Regions from separate parts of the Acinetobacter sp. GRABPA_MV_2 genome, predicted to be linked through region 1. Evidence: predicted binding sites of a transcription regulator. Region 1 holds the regulator's gene; each other region holds the start of a gene.
The links. The regulator PhoB, encoded in region 1, activates phosphate uptake and scavenging genes when phosphate is short. The targets are predictions, from matches to a motif close to TGTCATNAANCTGTCATAA.
Positions count from the first base shown of each region.

Region 2: ACXM0J_RS01260 (inorganic phosphate transporter) is a predicted target of PhoB. The motif match lies at 7,734-7,752, and genes of this name have one in related genera.
Region 3: ACXM0J_RS02795 (NAD(+) kinase) is a predicted target of PhoB. The motif match lies at 4,799-4,817, and genes of this name have one in related genera.

Region 1 covers NZ_JBWZNA010000015.1:84,183-94,362, reverse strand. Annotated here, with positions in the region: gene ACXM0J_RS13650 (MATE family efflux transporter) at 1-1,271, shown strand, start outside; gene ACXM0J_RS13645 (SDR family NAD(P)-dependent oxidoreductase) at 1,328-2,161, opposite strand; gene ACXM0J_RS13640 (TetR/AcrR family transcriptional regulator) at 2,374-3,045, shown strand; gene phoB (phosphate regulon transcriptional regulator PhoB) at 3,300-4,010, shown strand; gene phoR (phosphate regulon sensor histidine kinase PhoR) at 4,020-5,378, shown strand; gene ACXM0J_RS13625 (alpha/beta fold hydrolase) at 5,448-6,644, opposite strand; gene ACXM0J_RS13620 (AcfC family putative adhesin) at 6,887-7,645, shown strand; gene ACXM0J_RS13615 (hypothetical protein) at 7,718-8,137, opposite strand; gene ACXM0J_RS13610 (acetamidase/formamidase family protein) at 8,268-9,488, opposite strand; gene asd (archaetidylserine decarboxylase) at 9,918-10,180, opposite strand, start outside.
Region 2 covers NZ_JBWZNA010000001.1:265,327-275,506, forward strand. Annotated here, with positions in the region: gene ACXM0J_RS01235 (SDR family NAD(P)-dependent oxidoreductase) at 1-306, shown strand, start outside; gene ACXM0J_RS01240 (MFS transporter) at 385-1,686, shown strand; gene ACXM0J_RS01245 (transketolase) at 1,706-2,551, shown strand; gene ACXM0J_RS01250 (transketolase family protein) at 2,562-3,566, shown strand; gene metH (methionine synthase) at 3,648-7,334, opposite strand; gene ACXM0J_RS01260 (inorganic phosphate transporter) at 7,799-9,430, shown strand; gene ACXM0J_RS01265 (D-serine ammonia-lyase) at 9,596-10,180, shown strand, end outside.
Region 3 covers NZ_JBWZNA010000002.1:202,155-212,334, forward strand. Annotated here, with positions in the region: gene ACXM0J_RS02775 (acyl-CoA dehydrogenase family protein) at 1-260, opposite strand, end outside; gene ACXM0J_RS02780 (dicarboxylate/amino acid:cation symporter) at 424-1,782, opposite strand; gene ACXM0J_RS02785 (glycosyl transferase family protein) at 2,286-3,299, shown strand; gene ACXM0J_RS02790 (YeaC family protein) at 3,501-3,773, opposite strand; gene ACXM0J_RS02795 (NAD(+) kinase) at 3,770-4,678, opposite strand; gene mrcB (penicillin-binding protein 1B) at 4,864-7,260, shown strand; gene ACXM0J_RS02805 (tetratricopeptide repeat protein) at 7,282-7,833, shown strand; gene ACXM0J_RS02810 (NUDIX domain-containing protein) at 7,858-8,757, opposite strand; gene hemP (hemin uptake protein HemP) at 8,894-9,064, shown strand; gene ACXM0J_RS02820 (sensor histidine kinase) at 9,137-10,180, opposite strand, start outside.

The DNA.
Region 1 (10,180 bases):
TGTCGGGAACTATTAACACCATCTTTGTTGGTCAAATGATGGGAGTAGATGCAATTGCGGCAGTTTCTGTATATTTCCCTATCTTATTTTTGCTCCTCGCTTTTATTATCGGAATTTCAACAGGTACGACTGTTTTAGTAGGACAAGCATGGGGTGCGCAAAATATAGAGAAAGTCCAAAGTGTGGTCGGTTCTACCCTGTTTATGACCATCATTGGTGGAATCGTTACCGCGATTCTTGGTGTGTTCTTTGCTAAAGATATTTTAGAGTTATTGGGTACTGATCCCAAGGTAATGCATCTTGCTTTGCCTTATGTTCAATGGATGTTGGCGGGTAGCCCTCTTCTGTTCGTTTATATTATCTATACCTCAATTTTACGTGGTGTGGGAGACAGTACAACCCCTTTACTGGCCCTCGCTTTAACCAGTGTCATCGGTGTAATTATTACACCAATTCTTCTCAAAGGTTATTTTGGCTTTCCTGCCCTAGGGATTATTGCTCCTGCTATAGCATCAATTATTAGTTATATCGCAATATTAATTTTTCTTGCGATTTATCTAAATAAGAAAAATCATTCACTTCGGCCTAATCGTCAGCTTCTGCAACATATCCGTCATAATCCAGAACTGAGCAAAATCATTTTACGCTTAGGCGTCCCAACGGGTATTCAAATGATTACGACCTCAATGGCTGGCTTGGTTATTGTTGGGTTGGTTAACCATTATGGTTCACATGCTACAGCAGCGTATGGTGCAGTGAATCAGGTGCTCAACTACATTCAGTTTCCAGCGATTTCGATCTCCATCGCAGCCTCAATTTTTGCAGCGCAAGCGATTGGTGCGGGTAAATCAGATCTACTCGCACGTGTTACACGCACCGCTCTGGGAATGAACTTTTTATTTACAGGTGCCTTAATTGCACTTGGTTATCTATTTTCAAAATATTTGATGGCTTTATTTATCACAGACCCAACTGTGGTGGTGTTAGGACAGCAGCTTTTATTTATTGTACTTTGGGCAATTTTATTCTTTGGCGCAGGTGCCATTTTTGCATCTATCATGCGTTCGAGCGGTACCGTAACTGTTCCAATGCTGATTAACATCTCTGCCATTTTATTTATTGAGATTCCATGTGCTTACTGGTTTAGCTCAATGTGGGGACTTAAAGGCATTTGGGTTGCCTATGCCTTGGCATTTGTCAGTCTATGTATTATTCAAGGCTTGTATTATCAATTTATCTGGAAGAAAAAGACGATCAAAGTTCTTATTTAGAACTATTTAAATATTATAAAAAAAGCCATCAATTGATGGCTTTTTTGCATTGAAAATTATTTCATTAACTTAGTCACAATGGTTGAAGCACGTTGGTATCCGGTCGGGAATAAACGCTGGAATGCATCAAGAATTTTTGCATCACTACCAATCAATAAACGGCGTTTATTTTTCAAAACAGCATCCAAGATTTGACGGGCAGCTTCTTCTGGAGGAGTACGAAGTAGCTTGTCAAAGTTTTGAATCGATTTAGTCGGGTCCATACCTAAACTAGTCAAACTGTCACTCATTTTTGCAGCTTTAGCAATATTGGTACGAATTCCCCCTGGATGTACGCACAAAGAACTCACGCCACTTTTTTCAATATCCAACTCTTGGCGCAATGACTCGGTAAAACCACGTACAGCAAATTTGGTTGCATTATAGCCAGACTGTGTAGGTTGGGCAGTCAGACCAAATAAGCTCGAGATGTTAATAATGTGTCCATCTTGAGTTTGCTTAATGAACGGTAAAAATTCTTTCGTACCGTACACAACACCCCAGAAGTTAATTCCAACAATCCATTCTAAATCTTCGTAGGTCGCACCTTCGACAGTTGAACCTAATGCAACGCCCGCATTGTTAAAAATCAGGTTAACAGAACCGTGATCTTGCACAGTTTCTTGTGCCCACTGCTTTACTGCTTCACGATCAGATACATCAAGCTTTTTGGTGGTAACAGTAATATTACTGTATGGCTTTAAAAGCTCGACAGTTTGTTGTAATCCTTTTTCATTAATATCACTCAACGAAAGATGGCAGCCTTGTTTTGCCAAAAGAATTGCTAACTGTTGCCCAATGCCAGAACCCGCGCCCGTAATTGCAGCGACTTTGTTTTTAAAATTTTTCATTGTCCATCCTTTGTTTTTCGATATTTGCACAGTCGGTTCATTGCATGTGCAGTTCAGACATCTTCAATATAATTTTGACAATATTCATTGTCAATATAGTACACTGTAATTTCAGATAGAATGGCACAATTCTTCTGAGGGCTTTATCATAGTGAGCATATTTGGCCAAAACCTATAAATTAGGACACCATTCTTTAGGAAACGACTTATTTATGGCGACTAACGACTCAACCAGTAAAAAGAAAACAAAAAGTGTGAGTAAAGAACGTCAGTTCAAAGGGTTATCTCTATCTGAACGTAAAGAGGCACGCCGTGAAAAACTGATTGAAGCAGGTATTGCGACCTACGGAACGCTCGGTTTTTTTTCAGTGACGGTAAAAGATGTTTGCCAAGAGGCAAAACTCACAGAACGTTATTTTTATGAATCATTTAAGAAGAGTGAAGATTTATTTCAAACCATCTTTTTAAAAATGATTGAAGAATTACAGCAAAATCTGATGCAAGCCGTGATTAAAGCTGCACCCGATCCAGAAAAAATGGTCGATGCGGGTTTAAGAGCACTGCTGACCACCTTAAAAGATGATCCAAGATTAGCTCGTATCATCTATGTCGATGCCGTTTTGGTACAAGAATTACATAATCAAGCCACCATTCAAGAAACGCTTGCGCAATTTGATCGCATGATTCAGGCCTTTGTTATGCTAACCATGCCGCAAATTCAACACCATGAAAATGAGCTCTCTTTAATCGCAACTGGCTTGAATGGATATGTCACCCAAATTGCGATTCGATGGGTCATGGGAGGATTTGAGCAGTCTCTTGAGCAGGTTTTAACCGCATGCCGTATTGTTTTCTTATCCCTATTAGCCCAAGTTTCAAAATAATATTAAAGTTTTTTGACAGCTAATAATCTAAAAAACCGGTTAAGCAATTATGGTAATAACCCATTGAATGAATTTAAGAAGTTTAAAGTTTATATGTCATCATTTGGTCATGCCTTTGCCTTGGTTTTGTCACAAATTATTGCTAAATTCAATTTTATAGACTTTTCTGCAATGAAATTGTCATAATTAATCTTTGTAATAAGCCTGTCATAACTACAAAACGGTTCACCGTTAAATCTATAGGATATTGCGCTGTGAAAGATGACTATATTTTAATTGTCGATGATGAGCTCCCTATTCGTGAAATGATCCATACTTCTTTGGACATGGCAGGCTTTCAGTGTTTACAGGCTGAAGATGCCAAACAGGCTCATCAAATTATCGTCGACCAACGTCCGGCGCTTATCTTGCTTGATTGGATGTTACCTGGAGGCGTAAGTGGTGTCGATTTATGTCGCCGCTTAAAACGTGATGAGAACCTAGCAGAAATTCCAGTGATTATGCTCACCGCTCGTGGAGAAGAAGACCATAAAGTACAAGGTCTTGATGCGGGTGCAGATGATTACATGACGAAGCCTTTCTCAACACGTGAACTGGTTTCACGTATTAAGGCAGTTCTACGTCGTGCGAATGCATTAAGTGGTGAAAAAACAATTGATGCCAATGGCTTAATTCTTGATCCTGTAAGCCAGCGTGTTAGCTTTGGCAACAGCATTTTAGATATGGGCCCAACTGAATATCGCTTACTTGCATTTTTTATGACCCATCCAGAGCGTGCATATACACGTGCCCAGTTGCTCGATCAGGTATGGGGCGGTAATGTATATATTGAAGACCGCACTATCGATGTGCATATCCGCCGTTTGCGTAAAGTCTTAGAACCTTTTGGTGTTGACCGATTTGTTCAGACTGTACGTGGAACTGGCTACCGTTTCTCAACACGTGCAGATTTAGCCGCAGGTTAACCAAGATTTATGTATGAACCTTACCCCGTCCCTGAACAGGTACGTGAACAAAAACTTTCTCGTTACAGTAGTTTATGGACGTTTGCCAAACAAGATTTACGGCTTTTATTATTTTTTCTAATTATTGCCGGTTTAGTCGGTTTAGGTGTCGGGTATTTCTGGAGTTGTATTTTTATCGCCTTCGTGGTGTTTTTTACACTCCAGTTGCGTTCTTTATATCTGGTCAATGACTGGATTGCCAATAAACCTTATGATGTGCCTCCAAATCTTAACGGGATTTGGGGTGCATTATTATTTAATGTTTACCGTGCTCAGCGTCAGGAACGAATTGTTCAGGCCGAAATGGTCGGTTTAATTGACCGAGCACAATCTTCCTTAGTTGCCCTTGCTGAGGCCGTAGTTCTAATTGATGATCAACATCAAATCGAATGGTGGAACCCAGCCGCAGAGCGTTTATTAGGGATTAGTCCACTTGACCGTGGCCGAAACCTCTTAACGATTTTACGTCAGCCGACCTTTATTGAATATTTTAACAATATTGATCAGGCACCCGATGGGATTAAACTCCATTCCAATTTTGATGATGACCGTTATGTACAGGTTAAGCTCACTCGATTTGGTGGAGAAAGTCGTTTATTAGTAGCTTACGACGTGACTCGTATGCATAACCTTGAGCAAATGCGTAAAGACTTCGTCGATAATATTTCACATGAACTTCGTACACCACTAACCGTGCTGAGTGGTTATATCGAAACCTTTACAGATCAGGAAGATATTAGTCCACGCTGGAAACGAGCCTTTGATCAAATGCAATCACAAACCAAGCGTATGAATGCTTTGGTCAATGATTTACTGCTATTATCGAATTTAGAAAATAACAAGAAAATTGCGAAAAATCAGATTATTGAAATGCCGAGTTTAATGAATCAATTATTTGATGATGCTCAGGCCTATAATGCCGATTATGGACATACGCTCAATTTACACATTGATAGCCACTGCGACCTGATTGGTTCCGACATGGAAATTGCCAGCGCATTTAGTAATTTAATTACCAATGCCATCAAGTACACGCCAAAAGGTGGAACCATTACCATAGGCTGGCATGATGATGGCGAACATGCTTACTTTAGTGTACAAGACACGGGCATCGGAATTAATCCTAAACATTTACCACGCCTGACTGAACGCTTCTATCGTGTGGACAGCGACCGTAGCCGTCAAACAGGTGGTACAGGTTTAGGCTTAGCAATTGTAAAACATGTGCTTATGCAACACGGTGCGTATTTAGATGTGCAGTCTAAAGAAAACGAGGGATCAACATTTACCGCAGTTTTTCCAAAAGAAAGACTATATAACATGACCTAAAACTATTCCCTGCACATACAAAAAAGCCGACTCATGAAAAGTCGGCTTTTTTGTATTATTTAAAATAATTTACTTAAAATTAGAGCAATACGATTTTGTCTGATTTTTCTCAATTACGTTTAAAAAACTAGTGGCAAAAGTATTGCTCTGGCGTAATGCATCACGATGGTCTCCGCCATCAATCGTTTGATATATAGTTGGTTTTTTTAATTTACATAACTGCTGATAATAAGCAGATGTGCCTCTAGGGTCGACTAAATGATCTTTAGAACCTTGAACAATCATTAACGGCACAGTCGGCACCATATTTTCAATGGACTGTTGTTTTAGATAAGCCAGAAGAGGTTTTAAGTCTGCATTAGGCAGAAATATGCTAGAAGGAGACTTCTTCAAATCAGATTGAAGTTCAGATAAACAGCGACTGCGCGCTTGAGTTAGCACCGCATTCATTTCTGCACTGACTAAGTTTTCAAGAACAATACTTGGTTCTGCTGCTTGTGCTCCCAATAACACAATCGGGAAAAAAGCGGCCACACTAGGTTCTGGGTTCGGATTAGTTTTCACATATTCTGCAATGCCTTCATATTGATAGCCGCCTGGCGCAAGAGCAATTGCCCCTTTTAAATCTAGTTCAGGTGCATCTTTTTGACCATAGGCAGACACTGCAATTGCCGCAGCCCCACCTTGACTGTGCCCCATCACCAACCACTGTTTATTAAAGCTCTTGGGCTTAAGCAAATGCAATGCACGCACTGCATCGACAACCGTATGTAGTTGGCTCTTTGCATTCATATAAGGATGCCCGTCCGGTGTACCTAAGCCCTGATAATCAGGTGCAACAACTGCATAGCCACGGGCAAGCCAACCATCTAAAGCTTTGGAAGCAACCTCTTGATATGAGTGAACTGGTCCACCCACATAGTCACCCGAAGGTGCACAAGTATCAGCAACTCCTGTCGTACCATGCGCCCAAGCCAGTATCGGCCAGCCATTTTTTGGTGGTGTTCCTTTCGGTAATAAAATAAAAGCTGATGCCACAATGGGCTCGCCCTGAATACCTCGACTACGATAATTAACCAACAAGCGCTGATCTGCATGAGGAAATAAATTTGTCACATCTTGTTGTGCTATAGAGAGTATTGAGCCTGGTTTTTCGCTCACAATTTGCTTACCCAAATCGGTAATTTGAGCAGCCATAGCAGAGCCAGACACCAAACAAATACTGCTAAATAAAATTTTAAAAAAAGAATTACTTTTTTTAATCAAGGGATTACTCCTCTATTATTTACATTACATCTATTTAAATAATTAATTTATAAAATATAAATTACCATAGAATCTTCTATATTTATATTTAACTCAAAATAATTTACATTTATATATAGTCTATTAAAATCTCATTAAATATATTTTAAAGAAATGTATTATAAATATCGTTGCAAAAATTAATCCAATTTCAATAATAAAAAATATATGCTGATATTTTCTTAATTACTATAGTGATTAAAATGTCAAAACAAAAATTTATACCCTACCTGATTTTTCTTATTCTCGGTTCTCTATCTATCCATAGTTTTGCAGACGTACAAGTCTATGGTCCGGGTGGGCCCGCACCCGCCATGAAAGAAGCCGCCAAACAATTCACCAATAAAACTGGCATAGCAGTCCATGTGACTTCTGGTCCTACTGCTCAATGGTCTGAAAAAGCGAAACTAGATGCAGATGTTATCTATAGTGGTTCCGAAGCCATGATGTCTGATTTCGAAAATACCTTTTCTGAGCAAATTATAAAAGACTCGGTGGAACCTTTATATTTACGCCCCGCAGCCATTTTAGTACGCAAAGGTAATCCTAAAAATATTAAAGGATTTAAAGACCTAGCTAAACCCAATATTAAAGTTTTAGTTACACATGGTGCAGGTCAAGTCGGTATGTGGGAAGATATTGCTGGCAGAACCGGAAATATTCAATTAACAAAAGCTTTTCGAAAGAATATTGCCACCTATGCAGCCAATACAGGGATTGCCAAGAAAAGCTGGGAAGAAAATAGCAGCTATGATGCTTGGTTAGTCTTTAATATTTGGGGAATCAGTAACCCAGATGTTGGACAAATTATCCCTATCGAACCAGAGCTAGTTGTCTATCGTGATACAGGTGTTGCATTAACCAAACATAGTCTAAAAGATGCTGAGGCTAAACGTTTTGTAGATTTTCTATCTTCACAGCAAGGCAATACTATTTTCAAAAAATATGGCTGGACTAAATAATTAAAAAGGGAGCGTTGCTCCCTTTTTAATTTTTAAAATTATTCACTCTAGTTCACTTAGAATATATTCGTTTCAAATTAAATATACGCCTGCGGCATATAAAGCACCGAGTATTAAACAAAAGGCTGAGCTGATATACCAAAATAAATCACTATTTCCCACAAATTTTGACTTTAACCATGGAAAAGCAAAACCACGGATAAGAAAAACCGCTGAAACAAGTGACAAAATAAGTTTAGTAAATGGTAATACCTGTATTCCCTTTGCTGCAAAGAAGGCATAAATAGCACATACAGTTAGAATTAACCCCACAGTTATAGCTGTAAAATTAGGATACCAGTGCCCTCTTTCAACCATATGGACAATACTTTTCCCCGCCCCTAAAAACCGAAAACCATTTGCTCCCCAGAACACACAAACAAAATGAAGTAATGCAGCACAGAATGTTAATAAAGCAGCAAGATATAGTAGAACGTTTGGAAGTGATTGCATTAGATTTTATACTAATAAATATGTGTGATATTTATTATACTTAATTATAAATTATATAATACTTATAAATAGTTAAGATAAGATTAACTTGGTATTTAATATTTTAAATACCAAGCTCAGATCATCTCAATTATTTACTTTCAAATTCTTTAAAATCAGCTTTTCTTATTTTTGCATGAATACCTTTGGTTTTATCTACTACTTGTGAAACTTCAAAATCAGTCGCGGCACTTAAATAGGCGTACGCTGTTGCTTCGTCAATACCGTATTCTTGGTTTAAGAAACGAATGGCTTCACGTGTAGATTTCTTCATCGCTTCATCAAGATCTTCATCAAGTCCCGGTGTAATCCAAAATTCAGCATTTTCAGCTAAAGGTTGTTTTAAATCTTTGCCCGGTATTTTGTCCTTACCTGCTTTGAGTAAGGTAAATTTGAGCGTGGCGCGGGCTGAAGCTTCTAGTGCCGTTAATGCCACTTCCCCATCGCCTTGCGCGAAATGGCTATCACCCGTATAGAATAATGCACCTTTAACCTGAACAGGATAATACGCGGTTGAACCTGCCCCTAGTTCATTAATATCAATATTTCCGCCATACATTGCAGGTGGTACAGAGTGAACAGGCTCAGATGTATTGGCTGCTACCCCCATAATTCCCATAAAAGGATACAGCGGAAAACGTATTGATTTACCAGATTCTGCTTTTAATACCCCTTCATATTCACCTTGTGCATTTTTTTCAATTGGGGTGAAAATCGATACATTTCCATAGCGTTCAGGATGTTCAGCCGATGCATTTTCTTGCTTCGCTTTTTTAGGAAACTCCCCGACTAAAGCCCCCTTACCATGTCGATTTGAAATCACACCGTAAGGAACACGCGGTTCAACTTTAAGTACTTCAACTTTCAAAATATCACCGGGCTGTGCGCCTTCAATGGCAACAGGACCTGTCACAATATGTGGCCCATCTTTATGAAAATCATGCTTTAAATTTGACTGTGTAATTGTTTTTGCATCTTCCAATATTTGATTAGAATTTACACCCTTCGATTTAAAGAACTTTTCAGCATTACGCCCCTGGTCTTCAAGCAAACCTTCATGAGAAACCGTATCGAATGTCACTACACTACCCGACGGAACAGTAAGCACGGGTTTAGCATCTCGATTTGGTAAATAGCCCCATGTAATGGTATTTAAAGTAGAGGGAACATAATAATTACCTTTATATTCGCCACTTTGAAGTTGAGTAGGCTGTTTTGAAATTTGATTTAAAACTTTAAAATCATTGGCATGGGTGAGTGAAATACAAAGTACAGATAAAACCGAAGCTGTCAGGCGTTTAACTTTTAACATGATTTCAGAACCTAAAAAATATGAAAGTTACAGTAAAGTCCTAAACAAGTAGCAAGCATTGTGCCAAGGCTAAAGTTGTGTAATATCAAAAAAGCGCTTCATGGTTATAAAAAATAAATAATTTTTTTAGATTTAATAACTTATCTTCAAATAAAATTAAAACCTCGACTTAAGTCTAACTTAAATATTTCATTCTATTTTTATTTATTAATTTTTAATCATATTAATATTTTTGCTCTCTTCAGATACATATTTATAGACTAGCTCATATAACGTACTCATTTAGATCACTTAATAATAATTATTTTTCTATATAATATAAATCCAAACATAGTTATATATTTTAATTTTATATAACTTAAATCAAAAAAATAAACCCTGAATAATTAAAGTCAGGGTTTACTTATTTTATAGTGGTTATATCTTTTACTAAACTGTATGTCCCATGCGCTCGCCCATTACAACCACAGACTCAGCTTTAAAACGTTGTTCCCATTCGATCTTATCTTTTTCAAATAAAATAACGGCTGTAGAACCTAAGTAAAAACGTCCAAGCTCAGCACCTTTCTCTAGCTTTAACTGATGATGCTGTAATTCGATACGACCTGAAGGTTTTACCTTGCCTGTTGCCACAGTTTCAATACCAGCAACAATCATCGCCCCCACTAGAACAACAGCCATACGGCCAAGTT
Region 2 (10,180 bases), on a different contig from region 1:
ATTTTTGGCGGGCCACACTATAGTGCTGCGAAAGCAGGTGTGTTAGGTCTGGCAAAAGCGATGGCACGTGAGTTTGGTGGTGACCAGATCCGTGTAAATTCTCTTACTCCCGGTCTAATCCAGACTGATATTACTGGCGGTTTAATGAATGATGACCGTCGTCATGACATTTTGGCAGGTATTCCTCTCGGCCGCTTAGGTAAAGCGCAAGATGTTGCAAATGCAGCATTATTTTTGGCAAGTGATCTGTCAGCTTATTTAACTGGTGTCACACTCGATGTAAATGGTGGCATGCTGATTCATTAATCGCTCACTATTTCAAAACTAAAAATAGAACGATGGTCACAAGAGGATACTGTGGCCAAATGTAAAGGGATTCGCATGATGGATACAGTATTTTCATCTGAAGTAGATACGGCGGTTCGTAAATCTGCCTATCGAAAAATTGCATTTCGGCTTATGCCATTTTTAATGCTTTGTTATTTTTGTGCCTATTTAGATCGAGTAAACGTGGGTTTTGCCAAGCTCCAAATGATGAGCGATTTACAGTTTAGTGAAGCTGTATATGGTCTAGGCGCAGGGATTTTCTTTATTGGTTATTTCCTCTGTGAAGTACCAAGTAACATTGTGCTTCACAAAGTAGGTGCACGGCGTTGGATTGCCCGAATCATGATTACATGGGGCATCTTGTCAGGCTGTTTTGCGTTTGTTCAAACCGAATGGCAATTTTACACCTTACGTTTTTTGCTTGGTGTTGCGGAAGCTGGACTAGCTCCGGGATTGTTGCTTTATCTCACTTATTGGTTCCCGTCTTACCGCCGCGCACGCATGACAGTTCTTTGGTTTATCGCGATTCCAATTTCAGGAATGATTGGTGGACCACTTTCAGGCTTAATCATGGACCGAATGAGCGGTGTACATGGCTGGTTTGGCTGGCAATGGATGTTTGTAATTGAAGCCATTCCCACAGTGATTGTTGGCTTGCTTGTACTTGCTGTTTTAAATGATTCAGTTCAAGACGCCAATTGGTTAACCCAAGACGAAAAGAACTTGGTGAAGCAAGAGCTTGCTCGGGATAACCAGCACAAAGAAGGTCATGCTAGCGTCAAAGAGTTCATCGCAGATAAACGCTTATGGCTACTCGCAGGCATTTACTTCTGTGTAGTGATGGGCCAATACGCCATTACATTTTGGTTACCAACTCTCATTCGTAACTCGGGCATTAGTGATAACTGGCATATCGGTTTGCTCACAAGCCTGCCTTATATGTGTGCCATTGTGGTCATGATTTTGGCAGGGCGTAGTGGTGACCATTTCCAAGAACGCCGCTGGCACTTAATTATTCCAATGTGTGCAGGCGCTATAGCACTCACATTTGCGACTTTATTCGCTTCAAATCTAACGCTCTCTTTAATTTGCCTTTGCATCGCAGCGTCAGGTGTGCTGACGGCATCCTCTTTATTCTGGATGTTACCGACTAACTTTTTGGGTGGTGTTTCCGCAGCGGCAGGTATTGCAGCAGTGAATAGCTTTGCCAATCTTGCAGGATTTTGCTCACCTTATTTAATCGGTTGGGTCACTACCAACACAGGTTCAAATGCAATCGGCATGTTCTTAATCACCGCAGTATTAATTTTCGGTGCCAGTCTGGTTCTGCGTGTTCCGGCAAAACTGGTTAATCGTTAATAAGGAATAGTAAATGACAATGTTAAATGTTGATAAAGCAGGCCAAATTGCCGAGTTGCAACAACGTGCCTACCACATTCGCCAACATGCTTTACGTATGGGGCAAGTACAAGGCCAAGGCTATGTTGGACAAGCCTTAGGTGCAGCAGATCTACTGGCAGTATCTTATTTCCATGCCATGAAATATCAGCCTGAAAACCCTGAATGGGAAGCCCGTGACCGTTTTTATCTTTCTATTGGGCACTATGCAATTGCACTCTATGCAGCCTTAATTGAAGCAAAAATTATCCCGTTTGAGGAACTTGAAACCTATGGTGCAGATGACAGTCGTTTACCGATGTCGGGCATGGCTTCCTATACACCGGGTATGGAAATTACAGGTGGCTCATTGGGTCATGGTCTTGGAATTGCAGTCGGCGCATGTTTAGGACTAAAACAGAAAAAGTCAGATGCTTTTGTTTATAACTTATTGTCCGATGGAGAGCTAAATGAAGGCTCAACATGGGAAGCCGTGATGTCTGCTTCGCATTGGAAACTAGATAACCTAATTGCCATTATTGATGTGAATAATCAGCAGGCAGATGGACATTCCAGCGAAATTTTAGCGTTTGAGCCGATTGTAGACCGTTGGCAGTCATTTGGTTGGTACACCCAACGCGTAGATGGCAACAACATGGAAGCTTTGCTTGAAGCATTCGATCAGGCACGAAACCATGAGGGAGCATGCCCAAGAGTCATTATTTGTGACACAAAAATGGGTAAAGGCGTGTCGTTCTTGGAAAGTCGCGAAAAAACACACTTCATTCGTGTTGATGAACATGAATGGGACGACGCTTTAAATATTTTGACCCACTACGGACAGTAAGGAATATACCATGAGCCAGTTAGCCAATCCCCCTAAGAAAAAACTAACCACTTCGGCAATGATTGCTTCTATTGCTGCCGAGGGCCAACCGACCAAACCAGCACCATTCGGACATGCACTGAATGCCTTGGCAAAAGAGCGTGACGATATCGTAGGTTTGTCAGCAGATTTATCAAAATATACTGACCTACATATTTTTGCCAAAGAAAACCCAGATAAGTTTTTCCAAATGGGCATGGCAGAACAACTTTTGATGAGCGCAGCAGCAGGACTTGCTCGTGAAGGATTTGTTCCTTTTGCGACGACCTATGCCGTGTTTGCATCACGCCGTGCCTATGACTTTATTTGTATGGCAATTGCAGAAGATAACCTGAATGTCAAAATTGTAGCAGCACTTCCTGGGTTAACCACGGGTTATGGCCCAAGTCATCAGGCAACGGATGATATTGCAATTTTCCGTGCTATGCCGAACTTGATGGTCATCGATCCATGTGATGCCTTGGAAATAGAACAGGCGATACCTCAGATTGCCGCGCATAATGGACCGGTATATATGCGTTTATTGCGTGGTCAAGTTCCATTAGTACTCGATAAATATAATTACCAGTTTAAATTGGGTAAGGCACAGGTGATTAAACCCGGTAAAGACTTACTCATTATTTCGACTGGTTTATTGACCATGCGTGCGCTTGAGGCAGCCGAAGAACTTGAAAAAGAGGGCATTGAGGTTTCAGTGCTACATGTACCTACGATTAAACCTTTAGACGAACAAACTATTTTGGATGAAGTCGCTAAAGGTGGCCGACCTGTTTTAACTGCCGAAAATCACTCAGTCATTGGTGGGTTAGGCGAAGCAGTCGGCTCACTATTTCTAAGAAATGGACAACATCCTCGTTTTGACATGATTGGTTTGCCAGATGCATTTTTAGATGCAGGGGCATTGCCCACTTTGCATGATCGCTATGGTATTTCAACTGAAGCAGTTAAAGAGAAGATTAAGGTACATTTGAAGTAAAAGATTAAATTTTCAAATTGAAAAGGGCGTGATGGATTTCCTTCACTCCCTATTTTTTTAATCAGGTTTATTTATATCAACTTAAGCAATCGAATCATCTAAATTCGGCGCCAACCAACGTTTCGCTTCATCCAGTGTCCAACCTTTACGTTTTGCATAATCTTCAAGTTGGTCTTGAGAGATCTTGCCCACGTTAAAGTATTCACTTTGTGGATGAGAATAATAGAAACCACTTACTGAAGATGGCGGCATCATTGCAAAGTGCTCAGTCAGTTTGGTGCCGATTTTGTCGGTAGAACCTAACCAGTCAAACAACACTGCTTTTTCAGAGTGCTCTGGGCAAGCAGGGTAGCCCGGTGCAGGGCGAATACCGACGTATTTCTCTTTAATCAGTTCTTCATTGCTGAGCTGCTCATCAGCTTTATAGCCCCAGAACTCTTTACGAATGCGTTCATGCAAGTGTTCTGCAAAGGCTTCAGCAAAACGGTCAGCCAATGACTGAACTAAGATTGCAGAGTAGTCATCACCTTTAGCTTTGTATTCATTTGCCAGTTCTTCTGCACCAAAAATCGATACAGTGAATCCGCCTAAGTAGTCTTGTTGCTCACGGTCATTACGAATGTAATCTGCCAAAGACAAGTTTGGTTTACCTGTCACTTTGTCAGATTGCTGACGTAAGTGCTCAAAAGTATGCGTAACATTTTGACCCGCTTCATCAAATACGCTCACTGTGTCTGCATTAGTGCGCTGTGCAGGGAACATACCGAATACGGCACGAGCATCAAAACGATTGTTGTCGATAATATCTTTCAACATCGCTTGAGCTTGGTTATACAAATCTGTTGCAGCCTCACCAACCACTTCATCTTCTAAAATTTTCGGGAATTTACCTGCCAAGCTCCAGGAAATGAAGAATGGTGTCCAGTCAAAATACTCTACAAGCGTTGCAAGAGGATAGTTGGTGAGGACTTGTGTTCCCAAAAGATTTGGTTTTGGTGGTACATAGCTTTCTTCAATTTTAAAACCGTTTTCAACTGACTCAGCATAGGTCAACTTTGCAGCTTTTGGTTGCTTATTGGCTAAGCGCTCACGAATCTTGGCATATTCGGCACGGTGTTCTGCGATGAAGTTTCCACGCATTTCAGGAGAAAGTAGGGTGGTTGCCACACCAACTGCACGTGAAGCATCGGCAACATAAATCACCGCATCGTTTTGATACTGAGGATCAATTTTTACTGCTGTGTGTGCTTTAGAAGTAGTCGCACCACCAATCAATAAAGGAATGTTAAAACCTTTGCGTTGCATTTCTTTCGCAACAAAGACCATCTCATCTAAAGATGGGGTAATCAGACCTGACAAGCCGATGATGTCACATTTTTCATCAATTGCAGTTTGCAAGATTTTCTCGCAAGGGACCATCACGCCAAGGTCAACAATGTCGTAACCATTACAGCCGAGTACAACACCTACAATATTCTTACCAATATCGTGTACGTCACCCTTAACAGTTGCCATCAGGACTTTACCTTTAGATTGGCTACCTGTTTTTTCAGCTTCAATGTACGGGTTGAGCCAAGCCACAGCTTGCTTCATAACGCGTGCAGATTTCACAACCTGTGGTAAGAACATTTTGCCTGACCCGAACAAGTCACCAACCACGTTCATACCGTCCATTAAAGCGCCTTCGATTACATCTAAAGGACGTTTGGCTTTGAGGCGAGCTTCTTCGGTATCTTCATCAATGTAAGTCGTAATACCTTTAACTAAAGCGTATTCAAGACGTTTTTCGACTGACTCATTACGCCATTCAAGGTTCTCGGCTTCTTTGATAGCACCACCTTGTCCGCGGTATTTTTCCGCAACTTCAAGTAGTTTCTCGGTTGCAGCCTGACCAGACTCACCTTGGTTTTGGTTTAAGATGACATCTTCAACTGCTTGTTTTAGCTCGGCTGGAATATCATCATAAATTGCCATTTGGCCAGCATTCACAATACCCATGGTCATGCCTTGCTTGATGGCATGGTATAAGAACACAGAGTGGATGGCTTCACGAACAGGCTCGTTACCTCGGAATGAGAACGAAACGTTCGATACACCACCAGAAATCATGGCGTGAGGTAAGTTCTGTTTAATCCAACCTGTGGCCTCAATAAAATCGACGCCATAGTTATTGTGCTCTTCAATACCTGTTGCTACTGCAAACACGTTCGGGTCAAAAATAATATCTTCAGCAGGGAAGCCAACATCGTTAACCAAAATGTCATATGAGCGTTTACAGATTTCACGCTTACGTGCAGCAGTGTCTGCCTGACCTGTTTCGTCAAATGCCATGACAATAATCGCAGCGCCATATTGACGGCACAGGCGAGCTTTTTCTACAAACTCGTCATAACCTTCTTTTAAAGAAATCGAGTTAACAACGGGTTTACCTTGTACACATTTTAAGCCAGCTTCAATGATTTCCCATTTTGATGAGTCAATCATAATTGGTACACGTGAAATATCTGGTTCAGAAGCCACAAGGTTTAAGAAATGCACCATCGCATTTTGCGAATCGAGCATCCCTTCATCCATGTTAATGTCGATAATCTGTGCGCCAGCTTCCACTTGTTGCTGTGCAACTTCTAAAGCTTCAGCAAAGTTTTCTTCACGGATTAAGCGTAAGAATTTTTTCGAACCTGTAACGTTAGTACGTTCACCCACGTTAACGAACAATGAGTCATCATAAATATTAAATGGTTCTAAACCACTCAAACGGCATGCAGGTACAGTTTCAGGAACTTGACGAGGGGCAATATCTTTTACCGCATTGGCAATCGCACGGATATGATCAGGTGTTGTACCACAGCAACCACCAGTAATATTAATTAAACCGCTTTCTGCAAATTCTTTTAAGAATGCTGCAGTTTGCTCTGGTGTTTCATCATATTCACCAAAAGCATTTGGTAAGCCCGCATTTGGGTGCGCTGAAACAAAGGTATCTGCGACATCGGAAATGGTTTTTACGTGAGGACGCATGGCATCTGCACCAAGCGCACAGTTAAAACCAATCGATAGCAAGTCACCATGACGTACAGAGTTCCAGAACGCTTCGGCAGTTTGACCTGTTAAGGTACGACCCGATGCATCGGTAATGGTCCCTGAAATCATAATTGGTAATTCGCGACCAATCTGTTTAAAGACTTCTTTTACCGCAAAAATCGCAGCTTTACAGTTTAATGTGTCAAATACGGTTTCAATCAAAATGATATCTGCACCGCCTTCAATCAACGCATGAGTCGCTTCAATATAGTTTTCTTTTAGCTCATCAAAGGTAATGTTACGAAAGGCAGGGTCATTTACATTAGGTGAAATTGAACAAGTACGTGATGTTGGCCCAAGCACGCCTGCAACAAAACGCGGTTTATCTGGAGTCGAATACTTCTCACACGCTGCTTTGGCCAAACGTGCTGCTTCACGGTTAATCTCTGGAACAAGATCTTCCATGTGGTAATCCGACATAGAAACACGTGTGCCGTTAAAGCTGTTGGTTTCAATAATGTCTGCACCAGCATCAAGATAAGCTTCATGAATACCTTGAATGATTTGAGGTTGTGTCAGAACCAAAAGGTCATTGTTACCTTTTAAGTCATGTGCCCAATCGGCAAAACGCTCACCACGGTAGTCAGCTTCTTCCAATTTATGGCGCTGGATCATAGTTCCCATTGCACCATCAATAATCAGAATGCGTTTAGCAAGAAGCGCTTTTAGGGTGGCAAGCGTAGACATAGAAAACCCCGATCTTTTATATGAATTTAAAAATGCGGCGCTATTGTAACAGAATAGTTGCGCAATTGATGACCTATAACGACCCATCATTCATTGTAATAGATTCATTAAAAAACGGCTTTTATGACAAATGAAGACTGTTTTTTCATCAAATATTCATAAAATGATCATGATGTTGAAATATTTCATCTCCAATATTCGGTTTTATGACAGTTGCGGTGTTTAAAAAGTATTCGTTTAGGTAATTTTTTAGATATTTTTGCTTCAAAAATAGTCATAAAATAGATGGGTGGGGGTTTATGTAAATTATTGTATTTAAATAAAAAAATAAAAATCATAGAGGAAAGGTGCATCAAATGAGGTCAAAATGTGAAAAATTGACTTCATCAGGCGCCGCTTTGTCATATAATTGTCATAATTTAATTTAAGAATACAGAGGATTTTTTTATCCTCTTACCGTCTGCATGAATTCTAATCTACCCCCTGTTTCGGATTCAAAACTTGCGGCAAACCTGCAAGTCAAATCGACGAATGTACATGTCCCGACACCTAAGTTTTTTATGCCGGTGTTTCTGACGATTATTGTTGCAACACTTATTTATATTGGATTTCAGGTGAGTGCGGATTTAGCGCATGTACCACCTTTGAGTCTTTATTCAGTTATTCTTTTATCAACTGCACTCTTGATTGCTTTAGGCTTTGAGTTTGTAAATGGCTTCCACGATACTGCAAATGCAGTGGCAACAGTGATTTACACCAATGCTTTACCAGCACCAGTTGCAGTCATGTGGGCTGGTTTTTGTAATTTCCTTGGGGTAATGGTTGCAAGCGGTGCAGTCGCTTACGGCATTATTGCATTGCTGCCTGTTGAACTGATCATGAATATGGGTAGCGGTGCAGGTTTCGCAATGGTTTTTGCATTGTTGCTCGCTGCAATTCTTTGGAATCTTGGTACATGGTTCTTAGGAATTCCTGCGTCTAGCTCTCATACTTTGATTGGTTCAATCTTGGGTGTGGGCATTATGAACCATCTATTGAGTGCATCGACCGGCGTAACGACCAGTGGTGTTGATATGGATCAGGTGATTAAAGTCGGTAAGGCATTATTATTTTCACCTTTAATTGGTTTCGCTTTTGCAGCGATTGTATTCTTGTTGGTTAAAACTATTTTTAAACGCCAAGTAGAATTATTCCAACCACCGGAAGGTAATAAACCACCACCAGCAATCATTCGTGCAATTTTGATCTTTACCTGTACAGGTGTAAGTTTTGCACATGGTTCTAATGACGGTCAAAAAGGTATGGGACTCATCATGCTGATTTTGGTTGGTCTGGTGCCATTGGCTTATTCATTAAATAAAAATCTTGATACACAACAAGTTCAATCATTCCATCAGCTTTCTTCTCAAACTGCCGTATTGTTGAAGCAAAATCAGCCAGAATTAACTGATGAAAAAGCACGTGTTATTCTGACTAAATATATTCAAACTAAACAGCAAACTCCAGAAGTCGTGCCTGCATTGGCAAGTATGACTGACCACTTGGGTGAGCGAGTTTCTAGCTATAACAACTTAAAAGATATTCCTGAAGCTGCAATTAGTGAAATTCGTAATGATATGTATTTAAGCACCACGACGTTTAAGCGTTTGGATAAAGCAGATGCTTTACCAAAAATGGATGACTCACAGAAAAAGCTTGTGAAAGAATACCGTAGTAGCTTAGATTCATTCTTACAATACATTCCGACTTGGGTAAAAGTAGCTGTTGCTTTAGCACTTGGCCTAGGCACAATGGTTGGTTGGAAACGTATTGTTGTGACTGTAGGTGAGCGTATTGGTAAGCATCACATGACTTATGGTCAAGGGATGTCTGCTGAACTTGTTGCAATGAGTACAATTGCAGCTGCTGATGGTTTAGGTATGCCGGTTTCAACAACACATGTTTTAAACAGTGCTGTTGCGGGTACGATGGTGGCGAATAAATCAGGTTTAAACTTTAATACAGTTAAAACAATTTTATCTGCATGGGTATTTACTCTTCCTGCAACAATCTGTTTGTCAGGTGGTTTGTACTGGTTATTCTTGCAGTTTGTATAAAAGCATTTAAAAAATTAAAGCCACTGTGAACAGTGGCTTTTTTATTTGTTTAGTTTTTAAAGTTGAGACTATTTTTCATGTACATTCATCTATAAATTAATAAGTTGCTATAGGCCATCAAACAGCTTTATAGGTTGGGCTTAAAATTTTATATCAGGATATATTATGAATGCGGTTCAAATAGATCAGCTAAAACAACAATTTCCACTTATTGAAACACTTCAAGCCTATCAAGAAACATTTTGGTTTACACCTCATCGATATCTTTTAAAAGAAGCTTTAGAAAAAGTTGGACTAACTGCTAAGGACGTAAGTGAAGCAGAAGCAAGACTAGCGCGTTTCGCACCTTATTTGGCAAAGGTGTTTCCCGAAACTCAAGCGCAACATGGAAAAATTGAATCAGATATCGTTGAAATTGCTCATATGCAACAAGCGCTTTCTTCAGCAAAACAAGTACAACTTAATGGAAAATTCTGGCTGAAAAAAGATAGTCATTTACCTATTTCAGGCTCCATCAAAGCACGTGGTGGCATTTATGAAGTGCTCACACATGCAGAAAAACTTGCCATGCAGGCGGGGCTACTCAAACCAGAAGACGATTACAGTAAACTCGATCAAGATGCATTTCGAACATTTTTTTCTAAGTATCAAATTGCGGTAGGTTCTACAGGCAACCTTGGGCTTTCTATAGGCATTATGAGTGCCAAACTCGGCTTTAGAGTCACTGTTCATATGTCGGCTGATGCTAGA
Region 3 (10,180 bases), on a different contig from region 1:
ATCGCTGTTGATAATGCGCAAAAACCAGCACGTGCCGATTCTTCAACCAACATTAATGAATAATAGGTTGGTACGCCGTAACCACCGTATTCTTCTGGAACATCCACACATAAAAAGCCATTTTCGCCCAGTTGATTCCAGACAGAACGTGGCATGATTCCTTCGCGTTCCCATTGGTCATAATGTGGAGCAATATGCTCATTCATAAAACGTTTAAAATTATCACGGAATAATTCTAAATCTGCATCGTATGCCAACATAATATTTTCCTTCAGCTTTATTGTTTTATCTAATCTCATTGCTCTGCATGCTAATCATTTTTTTAGCAACTGTCATGGCATAGCTGCTCATTAAAACTGTACTTTTCAGTCAGCCAATAAAAAAGGAAGCCAAAGCTTCCTTTTTTATATAGGTTTATTTGAATTAATCTAAACCTTCAGCGACTTGAGGAGTTTTTTGCTCCATCATTTTTCTGTCGACTTCATCTGGATTGTTTAAAGCATCATTTAGCTTATCTTTATCTAAAGCACCGACCCATTTAGCAACAACAATCGTTGCTAATGAGTTACCAACAAGGTTAGTTAATGCACGGGCTTCTGACATGAAACGGTCAATACCTAAAATCAATGCCAGACCTGCCACTGGAATATGCCCTACAGCAGATAAAGTTGCAGCCATAACAATAAAGCCAGAGCCTGTTACACCTGCAGCACCCTTAGATGAAATTAAGAGTACCAATAACAAAGTAATCTGATGTTGAATATCAAGCTGTGTATTTGTTGCCTGAGCAATAAAGATTGCAGCCATAGTCAAATAAATTGACGTACCATCTAGGTTAAATGAATAACCTGTTGGGATAACTAAACCAACTACAGATTTTTCACAACCTGCAATTTCAAGTTTACGTAACATGCGAGGCAAAACAGATTCAGAAGAAGATGTACCAAGTACAATTAATAACTCTTCACGAATCAGGCGAATCATCTTAAGGATACTGAATCCACTAATACGGCTGATTGTACCCAAGATTAAGAAGATAAAGAGTAAGCACGTAATATAGAAGCAGATAATGAGCTGCCCTAATTGTACGAGTGAACCAACACCATATTTACCGATAGTGAATGCCATTGCACCGAATGCACCAATCGGAGCCAATTTCATGACCATATTCACAATGTTAAAGAACACATGTGCAACTTGATCAATAAATTTTAAAACTGGACGTCCTGCATCACCTAACTTATGTAAAGCAAAACCAAAGAGAATTGCAAAAAGAAGGACTTGTAAGATTTCACCATTTGCAAACGCGCCAACCACCGTATCAGGGATGATGTGCATTAAGAAATCAATGGTAGATTGTGACTCACCAGAACTGACGTATTTTTGAATGCCCGAAGTATCGAGAGTGGTAGGGTCAACATTCATCCCTACACCCGGTTTAGCAATGTTAATTACAACAAGGCCAATTAGAAGTGCAATTGTTGAAACGATTTCAAAGTATAACAACGCAACGCCGCCAGTTTTTCCGACTGACTTCATGCTTTCCATGCCAGCAATACCGCTTACCACGGTACAGAAAATAACTGGAGCAATGATCATCTTGATCAAACGAATAAAGGCATCACCTAATGGCTTGAGTTTTTCACCTAACCCCGGAATATGCTGTTCGACACCATTGACAATTTGCGTTGAGCTTGGAGAAAAATGCCCTACCAAGATACCCGCAATAATCGCAATAATCACCTGAAAATAAAGTGATTTATAAATCGGTTTTTTAGCCATAACTTTACTTCAATCTATATTTCCAAGTCCGTTGGAAATACCAAAATGAAACGTCTATTCTTTACGAATACACAGCCCTAACCTTTCACATTAACACCGCAAAAGGGAAATGGTTTTTTGTGAACAAAAAACCTTCCTACTACCTCAATGAAAACAAAATAGCTGTTTTCTAAAACAGGAGAATACCTGAAGTTTCTAACCACTATGAGTAGCTAGAAATAACCTCTTACTTTTTCAATAAAAAGCTGAAGATATAGGAGAATCACATAAAATTATGATATGAGTGCTCAAAAAAGCACGAGAAAGTGTACTCGAATTAAATAACGATTCGGTTAATTTTTTAGCTAATACGCATAAAAAACACTCAGGTAGCCTTAAGACTTTAGTATGAGAAACACTTTTGATATTTTTTCAGCAGTTTTTTATGTCATATTGATTAAATACTTGTGGACATTTCATTTTGAGCTGCCTACATCCCATCATTTTTATTGTTTTGAACTACGATGAATACTAAACGTAATATCTATAAAGATGCTGAACATCCCTTTGCTCAATATGTCCGTATTTTAGGTAAGGGGAAAACCGGATCTCGCTCTTTAAGCTATGAAGAAGCCTATCAAGCTTTTACCATGATTTTAAAAGGTGAAGTGCTAGATGTACAGCTAGGTGCATTTTTAATGCTACTTCGGGTTAAAGAAGAATCGATTGATGAACTTGCAGGGTTTGTGCAAGCGACCAAAGATCAGCTTCATTTTGAGCCTTTAGAAGTCGATTTAGATTGGTCATCTTATGCAGGTAAGCGAAAACACTATCCATGGTTTTTGTTAGCCGCCCTTACGCTTGCCCAGCATGGCCATAAAATTGTTATGCATGGTGCGTCAGGTCACACGCTTAACCGTGTTTATACAGAGCAAGTCTTAGAATATCTTGGTTATCAAATTTGTCATTCTGAACAAGAAGCTAGTGCACAATTAGTAGAGCAAAATTTCGCTTACTTACCACTAGATGTGATTTCACCAGTTTTAAGCGACTTGATATCTCTAAGAAATGTCATGGGATTGCGTTCACCTATTCATACTTTGGCTCGTTTAATTAATCCTTTTAACGCTAAGGCTACCTTACAAGCAATATTCCACCCTGCTTATAGAACTTCACATCAACATAGTGCGTTACGCTTAGGCTATCAAAATAGTGCCGTCATTAAAGGTGAAGGTGGTGAATTTGAACGAAATCCAGATGCTAAGACACTCATTTGTGGTATTAAAAATGGTGAGCTTTATGAACATGAGTTACCAAAGCTCACACCTGAGCGAAGCCCAATTGAAGAAGAATTAGATTTAGCAACATTTAAAGCAGTATGGCTTGGTCAGCAGCATCATGAATATGGCGAAATGGCCGTAACAGAAACCATCGGAATCGCGCTATATACGATGGGCGTTGTTGCTAATTTTGAAGAAGCGATGCAAAAAGCAAAAGTGTTATGGGATACACGAAATTTAAGCAATCTTAATTCGTAGTTAACAAATGCTATCGTGAAGGTCGACATGGATGTCGACCGTATCACTGCGATACAGGAAGTATCGTCAGTGATACAAAGGATTTTTGGTTACTTTTGATCCTTCAAAAGTAATAAAAGCCTATATGCTATAACTTATGAAAAACATGCTATATAAGGCTGTATGGAATAACAAAAAATAATTTTTCTGTCTTATTAAGTTTTAAACAAAACGAATCGGTTTAAACTCTGGTTCATGCTTGTGATGATCATCATCACATTCTTCGCCTTCTTCTTTTGTACCACGGTCAATATAACCACTACGCTGATCTTCTGGTAAGTTCTTCAACTCCCAAGCGATTACAGCTTGCATACAAGTCTCACGTTGTTCTTTAGTTAAAACAACGCCGTTTGGCCATTTACCAATTTCTACTGCTGTTTTTAAACGCTCCACAATTTCAGGGTTTAAAACAGATAGCATTTGTTCAATATTCATGATTCATCTCTTTGAAAAGATTCAAAATCTTGGTTCCAACCAAGTTTGGTACGGCAGGCCATATAGAAATCATAACCTGGCGGATGCAATAAACTTAGTTTAAATGGGTGTTTACGGATGTGTAAACTGTCTCCAACATTGAGCGAGACACTATGTTGTCCATCTGCACTCACCATTGGTAATACCCGATTTTCGCGAATAACGATTTTAATTTCGCTTTGACCACCAACGACGATGGGACGTGATGACAATGTATGGGGATGCATTGGAACTAATGCAATAGCATCCATACTTGGATGTAAAATTGGGCCACCACCTGACAATGCATAAGCCGTTGATCCGGTTGGAGTCGAAACAATTAAACCATCACTATGTTGGCGGTAAACATATTGACCATCAATATTAAGTTCGAAGTCAATCATGTGTACTGATTTACCCGAGTGCAAAACCACATCGTTTAAAGCAATGGCGTCATAAATGACTTCACCATTTGTTCTTACTTCCATTTCAAGTAAGAAACGGCGGTCAAGCTGGAAATGCCCTTGAAGTACTTGGTCAAGTTTGAAAATGGCTTCTGAAGGTTTGATATCAGTTAAAAAACCTAACCGCCCGCGGTTAATACCAATAACAGGCGTATTGTAGCGAACTAAAGCTCTAGCAGCGTGGAGTAAAGAACCATCGCCTCCAACAACTATGACTAAATCAGCAACTTCACCCAATAAATGACGACTTACAATTTGTGCATGATCATAAGGCACTAATTCAGCAGTTTCCTGATCAAAAATGGGGTTTAAGCCTAGGTTCAACAAATGATCATGAATTAAACATAGTGTTTCTACTACTGATGATTTATCTGGTCGACCGATTAACCCGACGTTTCTGAAGGACTTATGTGAAATTTGCACGAATGAGTAAGCTCCGCTGCGATACTTGGCTATAATAACATTAACCTGATTAATTTAAAAAAACATAACAACAAGATGCTGTAAAATTCAATCTAAGTTTTCCAATTATTCACAGTTTTATCATTGCAAATTGATGACAAGCTATCGCATCATTACAGGCATTGTTAGGGTTTTATCTCATTTTTATGAAGTTTGAACGTGGTATCGGTTTCTTTGCACTAATTTTTTCCATTTTGGTCATTGGTGCTTTTATTGCTCTTAGTATCTATCTGATTCGTTTAGATAATATTATCCGTGAAAAATTTGAAGGACAACGGTGGGATATTCCCGCCAAAGTGTTTGCACGTCCTTTGGAAATTTATAATAACGCACCTATTACCCAAGCAAATTTCACTCAAGAATTAAAACTCTTGGGTTACAAAACTTCAAGTAATTATGACAAGTCTGGAACCTATGTTGCTCAGGGTAGCAATATGTATATCCACACGCGTGGTTTTGATTACGGCGACAGTGTTGAGCCCGAACAAGTACTAGAGTTAAGTTTTGCAAATGATCAGGTTGCTGAAGTTCGAAGTACAAAACCTTCTTCAACTGGTGTTGCACGACTGGAGCCACTTCTGATTGGCGGGATCTACCCTCAACATAATGAAGACCGTGTTCTCATTAAACTGAATAATGTCCCTAAACCACTTATTGAAGCTTTAATTTCAACAGAAGACCGTAATTTCTATCATCATCACGGTATTTCAATTCGTGGTACTGCTCGTGCATTGGTGAGTAATATCACAGGTGGTAAACGTCAAGGTGGTTCAACCCTGACTCAGCAATTAGTTAAAAACTTCTACCTCACACCTGAACGCACACTCAAACGTAAAGTTAATGAAGCATTAATGGCTTTACTCATTGAGCTGCATTACAGCAAAGATGAAATTTTAGAAGCCTACTTAAATGAAGTGAATCTAGGCCAAAATGGTAGCTACTCAATTAATGGCTATGGTTTGGCTTCTCAATTTTATTTTGGTTTACCGTTACGTGAGCTAAGTGTCGCACAGCAAGCTTATTTAGTCGGTTTAGTGCAAGGCCCTTCTTTGTATAACCCATGGAAAAATCCTGAAGGTGCAAAAAAACGTCGCGATACCGTGTTAAATAACATGCGTGTAATGGGTTATTTAACTCAAGCAGAATATGAAGATGAAATTGCACGTCCTTTAAATGTGCTAAGCAAACCAAGTTTAGGCCCTGCAAAATTCCCTGACTTTTTAGATATTGTGCGTCGTCAATTACGTACAGAATATCAAGAAAGTGATTTAACTAATCAGGGCTTACGTATTTTTACAACTTTAGACCCAATTACTCAAACTCAAGTTCAAAATGCGTTTAAAGCTTCTGTAGAGCGCTTAGCAAACAGTAACCCATCACGTTTGAAAAATTTACAAGGTGCTGTACTGATTGCACATCCAGAAAACGGCGAGCTTGTTGCTGCTGTTGGTTCTACACAAGACTTTACTGGTTTTAACCGTGCTGTAGATGCAAAACGCCAAGTCGGTTCTTTATTAAAACCTGTGATTTATTTAAGTGCTATTGAATCTGGGCGTTACAACTGGGCAACCCAAATTGAAGATGCACCGATTAGTGTCCCTGTAGATGGTGGCAAAAGCTGGACACCTAAAAACTACAGTGGTGGCGGACATGGTGTAGTCAGCCTGAGTGAAGCTTTGGCAAATTCATATAACCTCTCTGCTGTACGCTTGGGTCAAGAGTTTGGTTTGTCAACATTTACCAACAACTTAAGAAAGTTTGGTGTTGAGTCGACCATTCCTGCCTACCCTTCTATTTTCCTTGGGGCAGTCAATATGTCACCAATGGAGGTTCTTGGAATTTATGAGAACTTTGCTACAGGTGGTTTTAAATATCCGACTCGCGCGATTCGATCTGTCGTAGATGCGAATGGTCGCCTGCTTGACCGTTATGGCCTGAATGTTCAACAAACCATTGATCCATCTGTTGGCTATATCATGAATTATGGTCTACAACAGGTCATGTCTTCGGGTACTGGTCGCGCAGCTTATAATAGCTTGTCTCCAGCTTTAAAATTGGCGGGTAAATCAGGTACGACTAACGATACACGTGACTCATGGTTTGCGGGCTACTCAGGTAACCACGTTGCTGTAGTGTGGTTAGGTTTAGATGATAACAAAGTGACTGGATTAACAGGTTCATCTGGTGCATTGCCAGTATGGATTAATGTGATGAAACAATTACGTCAAACGCCTGTAAACCTACGCCAACCAGACACAGTACAGTGGCAGTGGATTGACCGTGCAACGGGTGATTTATCTGCTCAGGCATGTGATGGTGCTATGTATATTCCGATGCTAACGCATACGGTTCCGCACCGTGCTACGCCATGTGGAGCACCTTATTATCAAGTTGATCCAACATATACGCCACAAAGTGATAACACAATTCCTGATTCTCAGGATGATAATACCGACAGTTATATTCGTGAAAGTGAAAACCAGATGGAACAAGATCTGTCGAATAACACACGAATCATTTCAAGTGGTAGTTATAACAACTAAGCGTTAACAGGAAATTAGGATATGTTGAAGAAAGGTGTTTTTTATATTGGTGCTGTACTTATGGTCGGCTGTACAACTTTACCAGATCATTCAGCTCCAAAAGAGAAAACACCTCCTGTTTCTGAAAAGAAGAAGTCCGAGTCCTCATCTGGTGTAAAAATTACACCTTATGATCATCCGGAAATTCAACGTAAAAGCTTACAAGTGATTGTTCCTCAGCAAAAAAAACCGCAACGCTTTAATGATGACGGAAGCCAATTACCCGCATTTAAAGTTTTAATGCAAAAAACACAGCAGGCTTATAAAAATCAGCAATGGTCAGAGGCTGAACGCTATGCGCTTCAAGCACAGCGTTTAGCACCACAAGCAGCTGAGACTTATTTATTTCTTGCGCTTACGGCAAATCATAAACAGCAATATTCTAATGCTGAGTCTTTAGCAAGACGTGGTTTGAGTTTTGCCCAAAGTCAGCCAATGAAAAAGCAGCTATGGTTAGTCATCTTAAAAGCTGGGCAACAACGCAATAATCAAAAAACTGTTCAAGAAGCACAGCAAGCATTAAAAGCTCTCTAGCTTTTAATACTTTTTATTTTCTTATTAGAAATTACGAATACCTGCTAAGCCATATGCACCATGCTGCTGCGCAGTGGCTAAATCGTCTGGATGCACCCCTCCTAATGCAAAAACCGGAATCTGGCTATTTTGAGCGAGATCACTAAAACGTTCCCAACCTAATGCCACAGCTTCTGGATGAGTCGTAGTTGGTTTTACAGGACTTACAAAAACAGCATCACAGCCAATTTGCTGAGCTTGCTTTAAAGAAACAGCATCATGACAAGCAGCAATATAACGTACGCCCACTGTTAAATCGCCTTTATGCAAATTCATGAGTTGAGATTGTTTTAAATGAACGGTCTTAATCTGTTTTTGTAATTCAGGGCTTAATTGCTGCCAAATATCTACATTTATAATTAAATTTGATCGTTGCCCTTCATTTAAGGCAATTAGTTGCTCTACTTCTCGCGGGCCAAATTCATCCTCTATACGCCAATACAATAAGGCATCACTGTTTTCTACAGGTTTAAGTGTATTGCTAATTTTGATGAGATGAGGCCAGTATAGCCTTGTTATGATGTCTTTATTGGCTTTTGGAAAGTTTAGGTGAAGCAACTGTTCACGTGTATACCATGCCCATGGTTGATGAATAAGATTTAATAGTTGATCAGGCACATAACTATGGAATAAATGTAAATTAACAATGATGTCATCATATTCATGGTGAATATAATCAAACTGGTGCCAATCTTTTAAACCAATACCCACTTCTTCATAGATTTCACGGCGGCAGGCTTCTTCTGGCGTTTCACCCTGCTCAACCTTCCCTCCAGGGAACTCATGCTTTCCACCTTGATGTTGCTGCTCTTCGCGCCATCCAACTAATATTTTTCCACGATGGATCAAGATTGCTATAGCGACATCGACTATTGGTTTGGGCATCTTTTTACTCTCTAAAACTTTTCTCAAGTGTAAGCAAATTTTATCATTTTATAAAATCTTAAAAATCTCATTGACAGATCTATTCGATAATGATTATCATTTAAATCGTTCAAGAACATACCACGGAGCACAACAAATGAACGCACCTTTTAGCTTATTTACCCGTAACAATGACACAGCTCACGCCTTACCAATGTTACATTCTAATAATCTCTTTGCATTAGGCCGTGAAATTCGCATTATGCATGCTGGCGAGGAATATCGTTTACGCCTCACTCGCAACAATCGCCTAATTTTAACCAAATAAAAAACATACTCGCGTTTCAATAATATTCGTGGGAAAACAAAAAATGGATAGCATGGGTAACCATGCTATTTTTTATGAAGGAAGAATAATCTCTGCCCTCAGACCACCTTGTTCAGCATGCATAAAATGTAACTTGCCATTATGCAATTCAATAATTTTTCGAGTAATTGAAATTCCTAACCCAGAACCTTGCTGCTGAGTACCAAGCACCCTAAAAAAACGCTGCCCTAACCGTAATAGCACTTCATCATCTACCCCATTTCCCGTGTCTTCAATAGACACCTTAATTTGCTGTTCATACTGACTAATCTCAACATGAATAGAGCCTAAATTCGGGCTATAACGAATGGCGTTATCAAATAAATTTCTAAAAGCAATAAACAGCAATTCTTCATTCGCATATGTTTTAGTTTCTGTCGATAAAGTATTTGTCTCTATCAACATCTGTTTAGCTTTCGCATCTAAATCTACAGTTTCAATCACTCTTGCCAACAAATAATTTAAATCGATAACTGTCTTAGGCAGATCGGGCTGCTCAGCTTCATTAGGTTCCAAACGAGCAAGAAGTAACAAATTTTCAAGTATTTTTGTACTTCTAGAAACGTCTTCTTGTATGCGTTCAAAATCTTGATGAAGTTCTGGAAGATGTTGGTATTTACGCTGCAAAACCTGAAGGCGCATTTGTATGGCAGATAACGGAGAACGTAGCTCATGCGAAGCATCCGCAGTAAAACGCTGTTCAGCAACGAGAGCTCTTTGCAGTCTTGCAAGCAATTGATTTAAAGCATCTATAACAGGTTGAATTTCTGTAATGACATCTGGCTCTTGAATCGGTTCTAAATTTGATGCAGTTTTTTGAGCAATCCGTCTAGAAAGTAGATTTAACGCGGCCAATTCATGTTCGGTACGCCAACTTATAATCACCCATTGTAATAGCCAGAACAACACCATAAGACCGCTATATCCAGCAAGTGCTTTAAGTACCTCTTCAACACGCGTACTCATTGGTTGAAAAACTTCAACTTGTAGTTGAGAGTCTTCTTGCTGTGCAGCTAGACTACGCCATAATTGTCCATCAAACCAAAAATACGAAAAACCTTCTGATAAGTTACCTTG